Dehalococcoides mccartyi CG5: one gene and its partner. The protein of the gene in region 1 interacts with the protein of each later gene in a pairwise test. Links are inferred from orthologs where the notes say so. Each region holds a gene or a part of one and is shown on either strand. Other genes may lie near its edges.

Region 1 (3,323 bases):
CGGTAGCCGGTCTGATTGACAAATATTTAGGGGGCGAAGGCAATCTGGATGAAACTCTGGCTCCGCCTGAAAAAACCATCAAACCACTTGGCGAACCCAAGGGTCAAAACCGCTCTCAGGTAGAGCTTAATCTGGTTAAACAGGCCGGCGGTGACAAGGTGGAAATTGAAAAAACCCTGTCTCCCAATGCTGCCAAAAAAGAGGCTCAGAGATGCCTTAGGTGTGATATTGTCCATCAGGTACATGACTATAGTCTGGATACCTCCAGTTGCACTTACTGCGGACGGTGTGTAGATGCCTGTTACTGGGATGCTATTACCAACGGTTACGGTTATGAGGCTGCCGCCAAGAAACGCAAGGCAGAGGCAGCCGCTCTGGAAGAAAAGAATAGTGTATACAACTACGCTATCCGTATTCTGCCCATTGCCATAGGCCTGATGATACTGGCCGCTGCCATTGCCAAACTTTCTACTTAAAGAGTTAATGCTATTATTTGCAGACTGCCGGCTTCAAACCCGGCAGTTTTTTTATGCCCGAATTTTCCTGCAGAGACTTGATAACACCTGAAAAATAAATCATAATTCCAGATGAAGAAAGGCAGACAAGATGAAACAGCTAAACGATGATGAAATCTACCGTATTGCCCAAAAACGGGTAAAGGAAAAGAAGGATTTTTACAATCACCTTTCGGTATATGTAGTAATAAACGCCATGATTATCGGCATCTGGGCATTTACCGGCAGCTCGTACCCTTGGTTTATCTTCCCTCTGGGGGGCTGGGGTATAGGACTGATTTTCCACTTCCTGAGCGTTTTCGGCTTTATGCGTGATGAAAGTGACTGGGAAAGCAAGGAAATCCAGAAAGAGATTGGGCGTTTAAAGAAAAACCTTTAAACGCCGGTTATCTCATCTTCGTCAATTTCAGCCGGCAACTGGGTCAGGGCAGTAACCGCCGCAATAGCGGCAATCCGCCGGGTATCGTCAAATATCTCGGACAGCTTCTCTTCCAGAGGCTGTTCTTCACTCATAATGCGTTTCATTTCATCCAACAGGGTAGTTTCCTTCTCAATGAAATGAGTATGCAGATTGCCGGCTACAAAGTTAGGGTTAACCATAACCGCCTTATGGAAAGGAATATTGGTCTTTACCCCTACTATGATGTATTCGTACAGGGCACGCCGCATGCGGGCTATGGCTTCTTCGCGGGTGCGTCCCCAAACAATCAGCTTGGATATCATGGGGTCATACAGATAGGGTATGTTATAGCGGGTATGAACACCGCTATCCACCCGGACTCCGATACCGCCGGGTGAACGATAGCCTTTGAGCTTGGCAGCCGAGGGAGCAAACTCGTTCAAGGGATCTTCGGCATTGATACGGCACTCTATAGCCCAGCCCCGCATCTCAACTTCTTCCTGTTTGAATGAAAGCTCACTGCCGGAAGCTACCATTATCTGTTCTTTGACTATATCTATGCCTGTTACCATTTCGGTAACAGGGTGTTCTACCTGTACACGGGTATTGGCCTCAAGGAAATAGAACTGCCCGTTTGAAAAAATAAATTCAATAGTGCCGGCACCTTCATAGTTAACCCATTTACCGGCCTTTACCGCCACTTCGCCCATCTTCTTGCGAAGCTCAGGGGTAATAACGGGGGAAGGGGATTCTTCGATGAGTTTCTGATAACGCCGCTGGATAGAACATTCCCGCTCACCCAGATAAACTATGTTGCCCTGTGAATCACCCATTATCTGTATTTCTATATGGCGGGGATTGGATATGTATTTTTCAATATACACTTCGGCCAGACCAAAGGTGTTGCCGGCCACTTTCTGAGAAGACTCTATAGCATCTTTAAGTTCATCCGGGCCATTAGCCACCCGCATGCCGATACCACCGCCGCCGCCGCTGGGTTTTATAATAACCGGATAGCCGATAGCCGCTGCCGCCTCGGTGGCCTGTTCAATACCTGAAACACAGCCCTCCGTACCGGGCAGTACCGGCACACCCGCCTTTTTCATCTCACGCCTGGCGGCAATCTTGTTGCCCATCAGTTCTATAACCCGGCTGCTTGGACCTACAAATTTAATTCCGGCTTTTTCCAGAGCCAGAGCAAAACCGGGATTTTCAGATAAAAAGCCGTATCCGGGATGAACCCCGTCTACGCCTGATTTTTTGGCCACAGCCACTATCTTTTTAATATTCAGGTAGCTCTCGGACAGCTGGGAAGGGCCGATATGATAAGCTTCATCAGCATATTTTACAAACAGAGCACCTTTATCGGCATCGGAATAAACCGCCACTGTTTTAATACCCAGCTCACGGCAGGCACGCATGACCCGTATAGCTATTTCACCCCGGTTGGCAACCAGTATCTTGTTAAGCATCTGGCTCTATCACCATGATAACGTCTTTGCTGCCCACTACTTCGCCTTCATAGGCATATATTTCCACAACCACCCCGTTTACAGTGGCACAGACATCATTTTCCATTTTCATAGCCTCAATGGTGGCTACCACTTCACCCTCGGTTACCTTATCCCCTTCCTTCACCTTTAGCGAAAGGAGCATACCCTGCATGGGGGAGACAATAGCTCCTGGATGAGAGGCAGTAGGTTTGAGCGCTTTAGGGGCTTCCCCAGCAACTCCAGCCTTGGCAGAAACCTTGACTGTAAAGACCTCTCCATCCACCTCAACACTGTATTCAGCCGAACCACTAAAGGCAGGTACAGGCTTCGCTTCAGTCTTGACCGGTTTGGCTGCCTCAGGTGTAGACGGCAGAAGGCACTCTTCCTTGCACTCACCCTTGAGGAACTTGGCGGCTACCTCCGGATACATGGCATAAGTCAAAAGGTCTTCTTCGGTTTTGAGTATACCCAGCTTTTCGCCTTCGGCTTTCATCTTGGGCAGTTCTGGTTCCAGCAAAGCCCCCGGCCTGACGCTGATGGGTTTTTCATCCCCTATAATAGCCTTGCGGATATCTTCGTTTACTTTACCGGGTATCTTGCCGTAATACCCCATGAGATAGTTTTTGGTCTCTTTGGTCACCTGTTTATAGCGTTCGCCGCTCAGCACATTTAAAATAGCCTGAGTACCCACAATCTGGCTTGACGGGGTAACTAATGGGGGATGACCCAAATCAGCCCTGACTCTGGGCACTTCAGCCAGTACCTCTGACAGTTTGTCAAAGGCATTTTGCTGGCGAAGCTGGCTGACCAAGTTTGATATCATGCCGCCGGGTATCTGGTGAAGGAGCACGCTGATACTCGGCTGGGTGGCTTCGCAGGTATAAAGGCAACGATAAGAGGCACTTATTTTGTTAA
Region 2 (3,260 bases), 790 kb from region 1 along the record:
ATGGCCGGGCATAGCGATATCTTCACGGGTAGCGGCCGGGTCTATCAGAACCTGCACTGTAGCCGCCCGGTCAGCCGCCGAAATACCGGTAGTAACCTTTTTGCGGGCTTCTACCGTAACTGTAAAACCGGTGCTGTAAGGCGAGGTATTTTCAGTTACCATCATGGGTATTTTAAGCTGTTCAAGCCTTTCGGCAATAAGTGAAACACAAATAAGGCCGCGGGCATTTTTTGCCATAAAATTTATGGCATCAGGTGTTACCTTTTCAGACGCCATCACCAGATCGCCTTCGTTTTCACGATCGTAATCATCGACTACAATAACAAACCGGCCTGCTTTTATATCGGCAATGGCTTCTTCAACACGGGCATTAGGCATAAACTATATTCCCCCTGAAAAGCTCAAATGGTTTAAAAACCGTTTTCGGCTAAAAACTCCGGGCTGATGCCACGTTCCGGCCGAAACAGTTTCTCCACGTATTTACCTATTATATCAGTTTCTATGTTTACCGTATCCCCCGTCTTAATCAGCCCCAGATTGGTTGATTTACGGCTCAGCGCAACCAGAGAAACGGAAAAACGGGTTTCCTGCAAGGCGGTAATAGTTAAACTGACCCCGTTTACTGCCACAAAACCCTTGTGTACCATATAACGGGTCAGGTTTTTGTCTGTTTCAAAAGTAAGCACATGGGCATTGCCCTCAGGTACAGAAGAAACCAAGCGGGCAGTACCGTCTATATGTCCCTGCACCAAATGCCCCCCCATTCTCCCATTTAGAGTGATGGCACGTTCCAGATTTAAGGGAGAATTGAAGGGAAGTTTGCCCAGATTTGAAAGGCGAAGGGTTTCGGGCATGATATCTGCATGAAATGAAGAACTGTCAAAACGGGTGACTGTCAGGCAGACGCCATTAACCGCGATGCTGTCCCCTACTTTTAATGATTCCAGCACCAGCTTTGCCCCGATGTGTAGCCCTGCGGGGTTTTGGGTTTTGAAAAACCCAAGTTCCTCTACTATGCCTGTAAACACGGTTACTCCTTAATAACGTAACCGGAAATCAACACGTCCTGCCCGAATATGGTAGTGGTAATATCCTTGAACTTGGCTGAATCTGTAATAAGTTCTGCCCCGACACCGGCAACCGGAATCTTGGCGTCTTTGCCGCCTATAATGATAGGAGCTACAAATACCAGCACTTTATCCACCAGTTTCAGGTCAAAAAGCGAACCGAGTACAATGCCGCCGCCTTCCACCAGCACACTGGTTACCCCGTTTTGCCCCAGATAACGAAGCAGGGCTTTGAGGTCTACCAGTCCCCGTTCATCCGGCAGCTCCACCACTTTAGCCCCAACCTCATCATACGCCTGTTTTTCTTCAGGGGTAAGACCTTTGGCTACAGCCACAATAGTATTACCGGGAACATGAAAAACATTGGAACTTAACGGCGCTCGGCCATTATCGTCAATAATTACCCTAGTGGGCTGACTGTGTGATGTACCGCCCCGTCCGCAGTTAACTCTGGCAGTCAGGTGGGGGTCATCTTTAAGTATGGTATTAAGTCCGGCCATAATGACATCTGATATATGGCGGATATAATGGGCAAAATGGCGCGATTCTTCGTTGGAAATCCATTTGGAATCACCGGTACGGGTACCCGTTTTACCGTCAAGGCTCATGGCATATTTGGCGGTTACGAAGGGCATTCCGGTGGTAACATGCTTGAAATAAGCTTCGTTCATCTGGCGGGCTTCACGCTCCATCATACCCAGATGAACCTTTATACCGGCATCTTCCAGCTCTTTTTTGCCTTTGCCGGAAACCAGAGGATTATCATCCAGCGTAGCAATATAAACTTCTTTGATGCCTGATGCTATGACAGAACCGGTGCAGGGCGGGGTTCTCCCCTGATGACAGCACGGCTCTAAAGTTACGTATAAAGTAGCCCCTTTGGCTTTTTCGGCAGCCTGTTTCAAGGCCACTATCTCAGCATGGTCACCGCCGGGCGGCTGGGTAAAACCCTGCCCGACTACTTCGCCGTTTTTAACAATAACAGCCCCTACCGACGGGTTAGGGCTAACCTGACCTATGGCCAGTTTGGCAAGCGACAAAGCCTGAGACATATATTTCATAGTGCTGGCATTCTAGCATCAAATCTTTATTTTTTGCAAACCCGCACTTGTTCTAATGATTTGACGGATATTAGTATATTCTGAACCTATAAACCCGGAGCCGCCTTTTCAGGCGGCTCCGAATCAGCTAGTTGGATATTCCGGGCTATTTTATACTGTAAACAGCCTGAACTGATACCGTCACCGTGGTTTCCCCTGAACTTATGGGGGTAACTTCGGGGACAGAGCTTGCCATGCCGGCATCTTTGGCGTAATCCCAGCGGGGTATATAGTTGCTGGTCTCAGATATGTAGATAAGTTTTCCTAAGCCTACACCTGCCACTGAGGCCATCTGTTCGGCCTTAGCCTTGGCATCCTGAATGGCAAGGGCGCGAGCCTGTTCATAAGCGGCAGCAGGGTCATCTATTGAGAAATACAACCCGTTTACCCGGCTGTCATCTCCGCCAGCCCTGACTGCAGCATCAAGAATACTGCCTGTCTGGGCAATCTGCCGGATTTTCACTTCAGCCTGATTGCTTACCCGGTAACCTACAATAGTAGACCTATTATCAGTCCACTCGGTAACAGGGTAGATATAATAGCTGCTGGTCTTGATATCCTTGTCCAGCACTCCGTTTGCTTTGAGGGAGTTTATAATGGCATTCATAGCCTGAGCAGCCTGAGTCTGGGCTGCATCTATGCTCACACCCATGCTTTCTACCCCAAGGGTCAAAATGGCTACATCGGGGCTTACGGTTACTTCACCGCTGCCATTTACCCAGATACCGGTATTTTGCTGACTCCAGATAACTCCGGGGCTGTCAGTATTATCTGTTTCGTCAGTGGTACCGGAAGCACAACCTGCTATACCTCCAGCCAGTGAAACTACCAGTAAACCGCTTACTATGGGCAATAATATTTTTTTGTTCATCTTTACCTCCTTGATATTCAAATAATATAACGCCCCAATCAAAAAGAAGTTAGTAGCATTATAAAAATTGGATATATTTTTTGTAGAATGAATAAGCGAAAGGTTGTATAATTTGCCCCAGATGAATGTTACTAACGTGAAAAGCCTTCTGTTGGAACTTGCCGGTATAATCTTGGTAGCCCTGGTTATAGTCGGAATATCCAAAGTTACCCTGTCTTACTC

Evidence for each region.
Region 2: the proteins of X794_RS00540 (region 1) and ribD interact in binary tests that used the Escherichia coli proteins (3 or more experiments, as listed by UniProt). The link is inferred for Dehalococcoides mccartyi CG5 from one-to-one orthologs.

Annotation. Positions count from the first base shown.
Region 1 is NZ_CP006951.1:111,001-114,323, reverse strand. The notes cover bases 140-3,138. They hold X794_RS00540 (acetyl-CoA carboxylase biotin carboxylase subunit), read right to left. Parts: upstream 2,388-3,138; coding sequence 891-2,387; downstream 140-890. Other genes in these bases: oadA (sodium-extruding oxaloacetate decarboxylase subunit alpha), read right to left, coding at 2,380-3,138; X794_RS00545 (2TM domain-containing protein), read left to right, coding at 607-894; X794_RS00550 (4Fe-4S binding protein), read left to right, coding at 140-476. Outside these bases: more of X794_RS00550, read left to right, coding at 1-139; more of oadA, read right to left, coding at 3,139-3,323. UniProt on the Escherichia coli protein: This protein is a component of the acetyl coenzyme A carboxylase complex; first, biotin carboxylase catalyzes the carboxylation of the carrier protein and then the transcarboxylase transfers the carboxyl group to form malonyl-CoA.
Region 2 is NZ_CP006951.1:905,557-908,816, forward strand. What follows is about bases 80-3,015. They hold ribD (bifunctional diaminohydroxyphosphoribosylaminopyrimidine deaminase/5-amino-6-(5-phosphoribosylamino)uracil reductase RibD), read right to left. Parts: upstream 2,129-3,015; coding sequence 1,031-2,128; downstream 80-1,030. Other genes in these bases: X794_RS04790 (bifunctional 3,4-dihydroxy-2-butanone-4-phosphate synthase/GTP cyclohydrolase II), read right to left, coding at 80-378; X794_RS04795 (riboflavin synthase), read right to left, coding at 411-1,028; X794_RS04805 (SIMPL domain-containing protein), read right to left, coding at 2,274-3,015. Outside these bases: more of X794_RS04790, read right to left, coding at 1-79; more of X794_RS04805, read right to left, coding at 3,016-3,038; lepB (signal peptidase I), read left to right, coding at 3,160-3,260. UniProt on the Escherichia coli protein: Converts 2,5-diamino-6-(ribosylamino)-4(3h)-pyrimidinone 5'-phosphate into 5-amino-6-(ribosylamino)-2,4(1h,3h)-pyrimidinedione 5'-phosphate.